DNA from 2 places in the Sphingomonas sp. 22R3R2A-7 genome. Region 1 is predicted to be linked to the other one. Evidence: riboswitches for the same ligand, from Rfam matches in the RefSeq annotation. Region 1 holds a riboswitch; the other holds the start of a gene.

Region 1 (6,859 bases):
CCCGACCAGATGCCCCGACGGCAGTCGCAGGATCACCGCCGCGGTACGCTGCGTCCGGCGGCATTCGCCGAGCCGCAACAGCCGCAGCGTATCGACGACGGGGATACGCCGGCCGTTATGCGTCAGCCAGCCGACCCATAGATCGTCCTCGACCGGACTCGGCGCGATCGTCTGCTCGGGCACCGATGCCTCGATCACGCGCGCGGCAAGACCGAGACGCGCGGCGCCCACCGTGAACAGCAGCGTCGGCACGCCGGTGGTGACGCTGCCCGGGCGGATCGTCGCCGTCGACCGCTCGATCGCGAGCGGCATCGCCTCGAGCGCGGCAAGCGCGGCGATGTCGAGCACCAGGCCGCGCGTGTCGCCGTGGACGAACGCGGCACGGATCAGTGCCGCGCGGCTCGCCCGCGCACCCCCGGGCTGTCCGAACGTATCGGTTTCGTCGCGCAGGTCGAGCTGCGTCATGTCGGCGGCGTCGAGCGGCAGCACGCCGGCGATGGACTCGATCGCCAGCCCGATGACGCGGTTCGCGTCGCGCAGGATGAGGATGACGGGGCAGCGCTCCGGTGACGGCACGCCGAGCAGCGCCACCGGGTCGAGAACGGGGACGATCGCACCGCGCAGGTCGATCGCGCCGATGACCTCGTCCCGCACCGCCGGGAAGGGGAGCAACGCCGCCGGGCGGGGGACGACCTCGCGGATCGCCTCGATCGGCACCGCGAGCGTCAGGCCGCCGACCACCACCGCGCCGTGCAGTCCCGCGGGTGCGCCACGTGGCGGGCGGGCGGATACCGGCGCGGGAGGAGCGGGACGGAGCGTCGGCGTCCGTCGCACGACCGCCACCCGGCGCGGCTCAGGCTGCCGCACGTTCGGTGGCGTTCGACAAGGTGCGGATAAGGTCGACGACCTTGGCGGAGGCCTCGTCCTGGACCGACGTCGACTTGGCGATCGCGTCGATCGCATCGCCCGTCTTGTGGACGGCATCGACGATCCCCGCGAACGCGTTGGTCGCCTCCTTCGAGCGTTCGGTTCCGCGGGCGATGCGTTCGAGCGACTCGTCGACCAGCCGGTTGATCTCGCGCGCCGCGGTCGAGCTGCGTTCCGCGAGCTTGCGGACCTCGCCCGCGACCACCGAGAAGCCGACGCCGTGCTCGCCCGCGCGCCGCCTCGATCTCGGCGTTGAAGGCGAGGAGGTTGGTCTGGCCCGCGATCTCGCCGATCACCGAGACGATCTCCGCGATCCCGGCCGCCGATTTCTGGATCAGGTCGATCGACTCGATCGCACCACCAAGCGCAGTGCGGCCTTCCTCGGCCTCGCTGCGCGTCCGGCCCGCGAGATCGGTCGCGGTGTCGGTTGCGCCGGTGATCGCGGTGATCGACTGCGTCAGCGCGCCGACATGGTCTGCCATCGACATCGAGCATGATGTGATCTGCTGCTCGAGCAGCACCTGGTCGGTCACGTCGGTCGCGTATTTGATGACGCGCAACGGGTTGCCCTTGAGGTCGAGCACGGGATTGTAGGTGGCCTGGATCCAGACGTCGCGGCCATATTTGCCAATCCGGTGGAAGCGTCCGGAATGCACCTCGCCCTTGTTCAGCTTCAGCCAGAAGTCGCGATATTCCAGGCTGCGGATATAGTCGGGCGAACAGAACATCGAATGGTGCTGGCCGACCACCTCGCGCAGCGAATAGCCCGTAGTACGCAGGAAATTCTCGTTCGCCGACAGGACGTTGCCCTCGAGGTCGAACTCGATCACCGCCTGCGCGCGGTTGATCGCGTCGACTTTTGCCTGGTGATCGTTCGCCGCGAGCTTCTGTGCGGTGACGTCGACCGCGAACTTCACGACCTTGACGGGCTTGCCGTTGAGATCGAGGATCGGATTGTACGTCGCCTGGATCCACACCTCGGCACCGCCCTTTTTGAGGCGCTTGTATTCGCCCGCGTCATATTCGCCGCGGCCGAGCTTTTCCCAGAACACGGCATAGGCGTCCGACTGCGACGTGCCCGCATCGCAGAAGACACGGTGATGCCGGCCGCGGATCTCGTCGAGCGTATACCCCGTCAGCGCGAGGAAATTCTCGTTCGCGTCGAGGATCGTGCCGTCCATCGCGAATTCGATCACCCCCTGTGCGCGATCGATCGCGCGCGCGCGGCCCTCGAACTCGACGTCGCGGCGCTTCTGGTCGGTGATGTCATGCGCGAACTTGACGACCTTGCGCGGCTTGCCCTCGATGTCGAGGATTGGGTTGTAGGTCGCGCGGATCCAGACTTCGCGTCCACCGCTCGCGATCCGCTTGAAGACGCCGGAAACGAATTCGCCCGCGCGCAGCCGGTTCCAGAGATCGGCATAGTCGGGCGATGCGGCATAGCCGGCGTCGCAGAAGGTGCGGTGATGATGGCCGACCACGGCGTCGCGCGCATAGCCCATCAGCTCGAGAAAGTTGGCGTTGGCGTCGAGCACGGTGCCCGCAAGGTCGAACTCGATGACCGCCTGCGCGCGGTCGATCGCCGCCGCGCGACCCGCTGCCTCGACCATCGCAAGGCGCTGCGCGGTCACGTCCATCGCGACCTTGACCACGCCCGTCGGAATGCCGTCATAATCGAACAGCGGGTTGTACGACGCCTGGATCCAGACTTCGCTGCCGTCCTTGCGGATCCGCTTATATTCGCCCTGGTCGAGCTCGCCCTTGCCCAGCCGTTGCCAGAACTGGCGATAGGCCGGGCTCTGCGCATAGTCCGCGTCGCAGAAGATCCGGTGGTTCTCGCCCGTGATCTCGTCGAGTTCATAGCCCATCAGCGAGAGGAAATTGGCGTTCGCGGTGATCACGCGCCCCGACAGGTCGAACTCGATCAGCGCGAACGCCCGGTCGATCGCGGTGATGCGGCCCTGATTGTCGACCGTCGCCTGATGCTGCGCGCTGATATCATAGGCATAGCTCAGCACCGAGACGAGCTGGCAGTTCTTGTCGAACGTCGGCACGAAGATCTCGCGAACCCAGACATTCTGGCCCGGGCACGGGGTATAACGCCGGATGACCGTGTCGGACTCGCCGCGCTCGAACCGGCTCCAATAGGTGTCGGCGTCGTTCGCCTGGCGCTCCGCCGCGGTCCAGAACATGTCGAACCGGCCGCCGGTCATCGCCTCGCGGGCAAGCCCGGTCAGTTCGAAGAACTTGGCATTGCCGTCGATCAGGTGGCCGTCGGGCGAATATTGGCAGATCGCGAGCGCGCCGTTGATCGCATCGAAGCGGTGCACGATGAGCGCGGTATCGTGCAGGCTGCCGGGCGTCACCGCGCCCATGAAGACCAGCTTGCCCCCGGTCCCGGACAGCGCCCCCATCAGGCCCTGGACATGCATGCAATGGCCCTGCGTATTCGCGAGCAGCCCCTCGACCGCGACCGTCGTCGCGTCACCCGTCGCCAGTTGCGCGATCGCGTCGGGGTAGTTCGGGAACAGCGTCGCGAAGGTCGCGATCGCGTCGACCGACGCGAGGATCGTCCGCGCGGCCTCATTCGTCTCGATCAGCGCGCCATCGGCGCTGAACGCGAGAACGATCATCTCGTCTGCCAGCGCGGCGGCGGCGCGCGCGCTCAGGTCGACAACAACACCTTCCAACGACATATGATGCTCCAGCCATCTTTCGCCTCATTATAGGATCGGCGCGACCGCCGCGGATCGAGGCGCGGATTTTGGCGAAGCGATCGTCGCGGCGATTGCGCTTTGCACCGGGCATCGCAGCGCCTAAGGCGCGCCTTCCCCGGGGGCCGCTGACGCGCGGCTGAGAATTGGGCTGCAGCCCATGACCCGCTGAACCTGATCCGGCTGATACCGGCGTAGGGAGGGCCAACGGTTTTTCCGTCGTTCCTCCGCTTGGAGTGGACGTGCGCACATTCGATCGTGGCTTTTCGACATCTTCGGTTCGGCTGCAGGGCCGGCGGCCTGCGTGCGCGGCGATCGCGCTGGCGGCATCGCTTGCAGCGGCGCCTGCGACGGCGCAGACCGATCCCCGCCCCGGCACGCCGTCTGCGGATCCCGCCGAGATCCGTGTCGCCGGCCAGCCCGATCCCGCAGGCCTGTTGCCCGACCAGCGCGTGCCCTGCGCGCAAAGCGCGATCTCGGCCGAATTTATCGCCAAGCAGGCGCCGACGCTGAACGCGTTCCAGCTCGTCACACTGCTGCCCGGCGCAAACGTCGCGTCGAGCGATCCCTATGGTCTCTCGACGAGCTCGAGCCTCACGCTGCGCGGGCTGGGTCAGGACCAGATTGGCGTGCTGATGGAGGGCGCACCGCAGAACGACATCGGCTATTATTTTGCCTATCCGTCGCAGTTCGCCGACCCGGAGAACCTCAGGCAGATCGCGCTGGCGCAGGGGTCGGTCGACATCGACTCGCCGACGGTCGGTGGTGCGGGCGGGCTGTTATCGCTGAAACTCGACGATCCGGGCGCGCGACCCGGGGCGGTGGTGGACCTGTCGCTCGGTAGCTACGCCGCGCGGCGGGCCTTTGTCCGGATCGATACGGGAACGCTCGGCACCAGCGGGATCAAGGCGTTCCTGTCCTATTCCAATACCCGCGCGAACAACTGGCGCGGTCCCGGCTACGACACCCGTCAGCATATCGACGCCAAGCTGCTCCGCGAATGGGGCGCGGGCAATCGCGCCAGCCTCGCCGTGTCGTACAACGACGCCAACACGTCGAGCTACCCCAGCCCGACGCTTGCCGAATGGCAGGCGCAGGGGCGCGACTTCAACTTCGCGCGCGCGTATCGGGCGGGGTCGACCGACTATTGGCGGCTCTACCGCGCGCCGTTCCGCAACCTCTATGCGGCCGCGCCGGTGCACATCGTGCTCGGCGACCGCCTGACGCTCGATACGACCAGCTATCTCCAGTTCGGCTACGGCAACGCACCCTATGGCACGCAGCTCGCCACGACGGGCAATTTCCTCGGCAACGAGGCGCTTGCCGATCTGATCGCGTTGCCGGGGGCGATCGACGGGGTGGCGACCGTGCTCGGCAACTATACCGGCGACCAGGTCCGTGGCGGCAGCGTCGGCAAGCTGACGTTGCAGGCAGGCGTCCACCGCATCACCGCCGGGCTCTGGTTCGACTATGGCACCGACCGCGTGACGCAATCCTATACGCGCGTCGATGCCGACGGCGATCCTGCGGACCGGTGGGGATATCGCGCAAAGGCGATCCGTACCGCCGATGGCCGTCTGCTCGCCTATGAGAACCAGCGCACCGTCACCGTCACCAAGGCAGGATTCATCGCCGACAGCATCGCGGTCACGCCGCGGCTGACGGTCGATATCGGCTTCAAGGGCGTCAACCTGCTCCGCAACGGCCGCAACTATCTGCCCGGTCCGCAGCGCGAGGTGCGGCGGAGCAGCTTCGCGGCATTGCCCCGCGCGGCGATCCACTACCGCCTCGACGACCGGCAACAGCTGTTTGCCAACGTCACCACCAACTTCCGCGCGCCGAACGAATTCGCGCTCTACGATTATTTTTTTGGCGGCGAGGTCGTGGTGCAGGGCACGAACGCGCTCAAGAACGAATATTCGGTGTCGCAGGAGATCGGGTACCGCTTCATCGGCGAAAGCCTGTCGGCATCGGTCACCGGCTTCCATTACGCCTTCAGCAACCGACAGCTCGCGACGGTGATCGATCGCGGCGGTGCGCAGGTCAACGGGACGCTCAATGTCGGCGGGCAGACCTCCTATGGCGTCGATGCGGAGATCGACTATCGGCCGGTCGCCGGGGTCAGCCTGTATCTGTCGGGCGAATATCTGCGCGCGCGGATCGACGACGATCTGCCGATCGGGTCGGATTTCCTGCCGACCCGCGGCAAGCGGGCGGTGTCGAGCCCGACCGTCCAGTTCGGCGCCGGCGGCCTCTACGACGATGGCCGGTTCTTTGGCAGCATCGCCTCGAAATATGTCGGTCGCCAATATTCGACCTTCATGAACGACGAGAGCATCAAGGGCTATGCGACGCTCGACCTGTCGATCGGGGTGCATCTCGCCGAGTGGCTCGATGGCAAACGTACCGACCTGCGCATCAACGCGATCAACGTGACCGACCCGCATGTGCTCGCGGGCGTTCAGGCGGTCAGCACCAATGCGCGCGACGTGGCGGGGCGGGGCGGGACGATCATCACGGGCAATGCGCCGGCCTATTATGTCGGCAGCGGTGCGGCGGTGATGGGCACGCTGTCGCGCGCGTTCTGACATGACGACGCCGTCGTCCTCTGCCGGCCACCGCGTTCACGGCATGGGCACCGCGCTCGAGGCGCCGACCTGGCCTGCCATCACACCCGAGGAAGCTGCGGCGATCCTCGCATGCTTTCCCGCGGCGGGGCGGATGACCGCGCTCGAATGGCAGTCGCCGCGCCCCTTTTCGGCGGCGACGCTCGTTCGGACGACGACGGGTGCGTTCGTCGTGAAGCGGCATCATCACCGGCTTCGCTCGCCCGCCGGTCTGGCCGAGGAACACGCGTTCATCGCGCATCTCGCCGCCCGCGGCGTCACCGTCGCGGATGTCCTGCGAACCGCATCGGGGGAAAGTGCGGTCACTGCGGACGGATGGACCTATGAGGTGCATCGCCAGGCGCCCGGCGCGGACCTCTACCGCGATCGCCAGTCATGGACGCCGTTCCTGTCGGGCGCGCACGCGGGGGCAGCGGGCGCCGCGCTCGCACGGCTCCACGACGCGGCGGCCGGTTTCGATGCGCCTGCGCGCACGGTCCAGCCGCTCGTCACCAGTCTTGCGATCCTGTCGGCCGCGGACCCGATCGTCGCGGTCGAGGCCTATGTCGCGGCACGCCCCGCGCTCGCTGGCTATCTCGCGACCAGACCATG
Region 2 (6,859 bases), 1.9 Mb from region 1:
TTCCTGCAGAGCCAGGCGGACGTGTTCATCGCCGGACGCAGCTTTTCACCGCACACGCTCGGCATCTACACGACCAGCCTGTTCCTCACGCAGATCTTCGTCGCCAAGTTCGTCCCGCCGCTAAACGAGGTGGCGTTTTCGGCCTATGCGCGGATGCAGGCGGATCCCGACGCGATCGCGCGCGCGTTCGTCAAGGGCGTACGCCTCGTGATGATCGCGGCGATGCCCTTCTATCTCGGGCTAGCCGCGACCGCCGAGCCGCTCGTGCTGACCGTGCTGGGCGACAAGTGGCGCGAGACGATCCCGGTCGTCCGGCTGCTCGCGCTGGCGATGCCGTTCATGACGGTGCAGGTGCTGTTCACCCCCGCCTCGGACGCGCGCGGGAGGCCCGGCATCGGCGTGCGCAACGGCGCGATCGGCGCGGTGATCCTGACCGGTGCGTTCCTCGTCGGCGCCAACTGGGGCCCGGCGGGAATGGGGCTGGCGTGGATCGCCGCCTATCCGCTCTATCTCGCGATCAGCGCGTGGCGGACGCTGCCCGTTATCGGCGTGCGCGCGCGCGATCTCGGCGACGCGGTCGCTTCGCCTGCGCTGGCCGCGATCACGATGACGCTCGTCATCACGATGGTCGACGCGGTGCTGCCGCCGATCGACGTGCATTGGCGGCTGGCGCTGCTCGTGCCGATCGGCGGGCTGGTCTATGCGGCGTGGATGCTGGTCTTCGCACGGTCGACGGTCGCCGACCTGATCGCGGTGATCAGGAAGCAGCCCGTCACCGCATAGACGTCCCCCGGCTCACCCCCGGCTCACGTCGCAGGCAGATAGATCTCGCCGCCCTTCGCGCGGAACTGTTCGCTCATGTCGGCCATGCCCTTCTCGGCATCGGCATGCGCGCCCTTGGCGAAGTTCGCCCGATCGGCATCGCTATGATCGACGTCGGCGGCGAGGAAACTGTCGGCGGGGCTGTTTTGCTTCGCGGCGAAGTCCCGAACCTCCTGCGTGATCTTCATCGAGCAGAATTTGGGTCCGCACATCGAGCAGAAATGCGCGGTCTTGGCGCCTTCCGCGGGGAGCGTCTGGTCGTGATACTGCTCGGCCGTGTCGGGATCGAGGCTCAGGTTGAACTGGTCGCGCCAGCGGAATTCGAAGCGCGCGCGCGACAGCGCGTCGTCACGCATCTGCGCGGCGGGATGCCCCTTCGCCAGATCGGCGGCGTGTGCGGCGAGCTTGTAGGTCACGACGCCGACCTTGACGTCGTCGCGGTCGGGCAAGCCCAGATGCTCCTTGGGCGTGACGTAGCAAAGCATCGCGGTACCGTACCAGCCGATCTGTGCCGCGCCGATTCCGCTGGTGATATGGTCATAGCCCGGCGCGATGTCGGTGGTGAGCGGCCCCAAGGTGTAGAAGGGCGCCTCGCCGCAGACCTCGAGTTGCTTTTCCATATTCTCCTTGATCTTGTGCATCGGCACATGGCCGGGGCCCTCGATCATCACCTGCACATCGCTCTTCCACGCGCGGTGGGTGAGTTCGCCGAGCGTGTAGAGCTCGCTGAACTGTGCCTCGTCGTTGGCGTCGGCGATGCTGCCGGGGCGCAGCCCGTCGCCGAGCGAATAGGCGATGTCATACGCCTTCATGATCTCGGTGATCTCGTCGAACCGCTCGTAGAGGAAGCTCTCCTTGTGGTGGCTGAGGCACCATTTCGCCATGATCGAGCCGCCGCGCGAGACGATCCCGGTGACGCGCTTGGCGGTCATCGGGATATAGGCGAGGCGCACGCCGGCGTGGATCGTGAAGTAATCCACGCCCTGCTCCGCCTGTTCGATCAGCGTGTCGCGGAAGATCTCCCAGGTCAGCTCCTCGGCAATGCCGCCGACCTTTTCGAGCGCCTGGTAGATCGGCACGGTGCCGATCGGGACGGGGCTGTTGCGCAGGATCCATTCGCGCGTGTCGTGAATGTTGCGCCCCGTCGACAGGTCCATCACCGTGTCGGCGCCCCAGCGGATCGACCAGACGAGCTTGTCGACCTCGGCCGCCACGTTCGAGGCGACTGCGGAATTGCCGATATTGGCGTTGATCTTGACCAGGAAGTTGCGACCGATCGCCATCGGTTCGGATTCGGGGTGGTTGATGTTGTTGGGGATGATCGCGCGGCCGCGTGCGACCTCGTCGCGGACGAATTCGGGGGTGACGAAGTCGGGGATCGACGCACCGAAGCTTTCGCCGTCGCGCTTGTATTCCTTCAGCATCGCGCGGCCGAGATTCTCGCGCGTCGCGACATATTCCATCTCGGGCGTGATGATGCCGCGGCGGGCATAGTGCATCTGGCTGACATTGGCGCCGGCCCTGGCGCGCAACGGGCGAGCGATGCTGCCGGGGAATTGCGGTACGCCGCCCGAGCGGTCGGGGCCGAGCTGGCCGTTATCCTCGGGCCGGATCTCGCGCGCGTCGTAGCTCTCGACGTCGCCGCGCGCCTCGATCCACTGGCGGCGGAGCTGCGGCAGGCCGGCGTTGATGTCGATCGTGGCGCGCGGGTCGGTGTACGGACCGCTGGTGTCGTAGACGCGCAAGGGCGGCTCGGAGCAGCTGGGGTCGAGCACGATCTCGCGCATCGCGACGCGGACGTCGGGGCTTGAGGGCACCGCGACATGGATCTTCCTAGACCCGCGGATGGGGCCGGTGGTGACGCCGATATCGGCCTTTTCGCTGCGTGCTTCGTAATCGGCCATGCGCTTGCTCCTAAAGGTCTCGGAGCAAGGCGTGCGGTTCTGTGGCGACCGCTCCCTCCCTCCGCCGGTATCAACCGGATCAGGTTCAGCGGGTCGAAGGCTCCTGCCTTCCTCTCAAGCGCGGATCGGCGCTCCCCGGGGTAGGGCGAGCATAGGCGCAACGGACGGGGGCGCAAACGAAAAACCCCGCGCGGCCGGCCGCACGGGGTTTCGGGTCGATCGGCGGGTTGCGATCAGAAGGTGTAGGTCAGGCCCACCGCGCCGAGCCACTGGTCGGCATCGCCGACGTCCGCGACGATCGGGCTGTCCTTGTACTTGCCGAGCATGCGGCCGTAGAGCACGCCCGCGCCGACACCGAACCCGCGGCGAAGATCGCCCGACAGGCTCTGCAGCGCGAACGCCGAGACGTTGACCCGGCGGAAACCGCTGTCGTTGATGTCATAGGTGCGCAGACCGCTGTTGATCGTGCCGATCGGCGTCACCGCGGCATAGGTCCGGCCAAAGCCCTTGCCCGCATAATCCGCCGACAGGCCGAACGCGACCAAGGTGCGGACCGATAACGGCGTCGTGTAGTTGACCTGCGGGGTGATGACATAGCTGTCGTGCGTGCCCGACACGTCGTGGATATAGGCGACGCGCGCGGTCAGCGTGTCGTAATCGCTGGTGATGACGCCGGTCTTGCCGATCCCGACAAAGCCGCCGACTTCGTACGCGGTGTCGATCTTCCCGAGCGCGCGGACCTGGCGGTTGTCGACCTTGCCGGTGCGATCGGTGCGGACCGCGGCGATGACGCCGACTTCGTAGTTGATGCCGACCGAGCCCGTGTTGGGGATCAGGTTGACGTAGAGCTGCGTCCCGCGCGTGAAGAAGTCATGCCCGCGCACCGTCCCGATCGCGACCGCGCCGGGAGTGAAGCTGTTGCTGTCTGCGCCCTCGTAATCGGGGAGCGACGCGACGCCCAGCCCGAGCGTGATGCGGTTGTTGTCGGCGGGATCGGTGATCGGCGGGGTGGGGTTGGGATCGGTCTGCGCAAGCGCCGGGGTGGCGACAGCAAACGCCGCGGTTGCGGCAGTCAGGACGAGAGAGAATGCGCGCAAGGACGTGCTCCGGACAAAAAGGTTCCACCGCGCAACGCGGCAGTGCGTCATTCGGTCCGCTATCAACGTCAGAAGATATAACGCATTTTTACTTGTTGTATTTCGGCATCACCGGCGACCGCGAAGCGCGCGGCTGAAAAGGATGGTGGTCCGAAACGCACCGGGGCGTTGCGCGAGAAGCCAAAGCCCTCGCGCGGGATACCCGCGAACGTGTCGAGCTTCGAATTGCCGTTCTCGTCATGAATGATCGCGAGCGCATAGCCGCGCTGCGGAAGTCCGGCGAAACTGGTCGTCCGCTCGTTCGCGGGCAGGTTGCGGGTCAGCGCGTTCGCGTCGTCGATGCAGGCCGGGAAATTCTGCGGGTCGGCGGTCAGGCAGATCCGGATCAACCCCTTGGTCGAGCGGACATTGTCCACGCGAACGTCAAGCCGCGTGACCGGCGCCGCCGCCGCCAGGGTGGCCCATATCGCCGCCGCCGCCGCGAGCCGCAGCATAGGCGCGTGCCGCCTTGTCATGCGACTTGCTGAAGTCGCCAAGGCCTCGGTCGGTGCCGCAGAGCCGATCCCAAAATCGGAAATAGAGCCCATAATTGCACCTGTACTGTTCGTGATGTCGCTGATGGTGGCTGGCCGTGATCAGCCATTCCCCCAATGCCCCCCGCCAGATGAACCGGGGAAAAACTTCCCACCCCATATGGTTCGTGACTCCCATAACCGTCATGATCGTCAGGACCAAACCCAGTCCACCGACATGGATCGGAATCAGGAACACCAGTAGCGGAATTATCACAGCGCCGGTGATCGCCTCGATCGGATGGAACGCCATCGCCGCCCAGGCGGTCGGCGGACGGCTGGCGTGGTGCAGCGCATGCGCGAGCTTGAACGGCTTGGGCCGGTGCATCCAGCGATGCGTCCAGTAGAACCAGCTATCGTGCGCGACGAGGAACAGCAGCACCGACACGGGCAGATACCAGAGCGGCATCGCGTGGATGTCGGTATAGATCTGCGTCCAGCCGCGGTTCTGCCACCCCCAGGCAACGACGCCTGCGGGCACGCCGTAGATCGCCGCCGAGGCGATGCTCCAGACGATCTCGCGCCGCATCTGTGCATCGAGCCCGCGATAGAGCCCCGGATGCCGCGCGCGCGTCGCCGCGGCGAACGCACCCGACACGATGAGATAGCGCACGCCGACGATCACCGTCATCGCGAACGCAGAAAGAAGGATGGCCAGCGCGATCGTCATGCCGCTGCGTATAGGGGCTTTTTGCGGGCGGGGTAATGGGGTGTCGGGCGCATGCATCCCGAAGGCGTGGCACGGTCGTGAAGAATCCGGCCTATCCCGGCGGTCCGGACTCAGCGCGACGGTCGAGGATCAGGATAGGCTTGTCGTGGTACCGGCCGGTCACGCGCTCGACATAGCCGAAGCGCGCGGCGAGCCGGAGCGAGGGCGCGTTGTCCGGATCGATGATGCACGTCGTGGCGGCGAAGCGCGGATCGGTCCACGCGAACACCGCGGCGAGCGCTTCCGATGCATAGCCCTGCCCCTGCGCCTCCCCGGTCAGCGTCCAGCCGACTTCGGGACCTGTCGCGCCCGGGCCGTCGATCGGCGGCAGGATCGCCCGCCGCGCTTCGATCAGGCCGAGATCGCCGATCAGCCGCCCGGTCGCAGTCTCGCGCACGATCCAGCTGCCATAGCCATAGGCGGCCCATTGCCCGATCGAACGCAGCAGCCTTATCCACACGTCCTCGCGACTGCGCGGCACGCCGCCGATCATCGCGTAGACGCGCGGATCCGCCCACATCGCCGCACACTCGTCGAGATCGGCAGGCGCGTGACCGCTCAGCGTCAGCCGCGCGGTCGTGAGCGTCGGGGCCGGCGGATGGCGGTGACTGGCGTCGCTGGCGGGCGTCGGGTGCGTGGGCGGCATGGTGGATCCGGTGTTGCTGCCGGCATAGTGGCGGAGATGGTCGCGGCGCGCCATGCCTCTTCGTGCGCTGGTGGCGCTGGCCGGGGGTGTTTTGACAGGATCGCGCAACGCGGTTCGCGGCCTTCCCGAGGGCCGGGTCGCAGGCTTTGTCGAAGGCTCCGCATCCCGCCCGTCGTCCGGTTGGCAATGCAGATTGTCTTCGCCCGCGATTGCACGGGAAAGGCTGTTTGCCGGGGCGCAGCTTTGCGCTAGTCGGAGCCATGGCATCGACGATCCCCTGCGACGTCGCGATCGTCGGCGCGGGTCTGGCCGGCGGGATGATCGCGCTGGCGCTCAAAGCCAAGCATCCGACGCTCGACGTGCGCCTGGTCGATTCGGCCGACAGCGTCGGCGGCAATCACCTCTGGTCCTTCTTCGGCAGCGACGTGGCGCAGACCGATCGCTGGATCGTCGCGCCGCTCGTGGTGCATGCGTGGCGCGGCTACGACGTGCATTTCCCCGCGCATGCGCGCACGATCGACGAGACCTATTATTCGATCGAAAGCGAACAGCTCGACCGCGAGGTGCGCCGCGTCCTGCCGCGCGACGCGCTGATGCTCGGGCGCAAGGTGCTCGGCGCGAGCGCGACCGCGGTGGTGCTGGCGGATGGCGACCGGATCGAGGCGACCGGCGTGATCGACGCGCGCGGACCGGGCGACCTGTCGCTGCTCGATCTGGCATGGCAGAAATTCCTGGGGCGCGAACTGAAGCTCGGCGCGATGCACAAGGCACCGCGGCCGATGGTGATGGACGCGAGCGTCGAGCAGATCGACGGCTATCGCTTCGTCTATTGCCTGCCGTTCAAGGCGCGGCGGATGTTCGTCGAGGATACCTATTACAGCGACACGCCCGATCTCGACGTACCGGTGCTGCGCGAGCGGATCGACGCTTATGTCGCGGCCCGCGGCTGGTCGGTCAAAGCGATCGCGCGCGAGGAATCGGGCGTGCTGCCGGTCGCGATGGGGGGCGATTTCGAGGCCTATTGGCGGTCGACCGGCGCGCGCGTCGCCAAGGCGGGGATGCGCGCGGGGATGTTCCACCCGACCACCGGCTATTCGCTGCCCGATGCG

The links. A riboswitch is a leader RNA that binds a small molecule or an ion and turns the genes downstream of it on or off. The one in region 1 is predicted to bind thiamine pyrophosphate.
Region 2: linked by a shared signal. The riboswitch ahead of thiC (phosphomethylpyrimidine synthase ThiC) and the one ahead of QP165_RS02860 (TonB-dependent receptor) in region 1 are both predicted to bind thiamine pyrophosphate.

Annotation. Positions count from the first base shown of each region.
Region 1 covers NZ_JASPFR010000001.1:632,174-639,032, reverse strand. Annotated here, with positions in the region: gene QP165_RS02870 (chemotaxis protein CheW) at 1-741, opposite strand, end outside; gene QP165_RS02865 (PAS domain S-box protein) at 726-3,623, opposite strand; TPP riboswitch at 3,751-3,859, shown strand; gene QP165_RS02860 (TonB-dependent receptor) at 3,926-6,229, shown strand; gene QP165_RS02855 (phosphotransferase enzyme family protein) at 6,231-6,859, shown strand, end outside.
Region 2 covers NZ_JASPFR010000001.1:2,487,966-2,494,824, reverse strand. Annotated here, with positions in the region: gene QP165_RS11925 (lipopolysaccharide biosynthesis protein) at 1-783, shown strand, start outside; gene thiC (phosphomethylpyrimidine synthase ThiC) at 807-2,726, opposite strand; TPP riboswitch at 2,766-2,874, opposite strand; gene QP165_RS11915 (MipA/OmpV family protein) at 2,960-3,823, opposite strand; gene QP165_RS11910 (DUF2141 domain-containing protein) at 3,892-4,239, opposite strand; gene QP165_RS11905 (sterol desaturase family protein) at 4,247-5,065, opposite strand; gene QP165_RS11900 (GNAT family N-acetyltransferase) at 5,157-5,804, opposite strand; gene crtY (lycopene beta-cyclase CrtY) at 6,011-6,859, shown strand, end outside.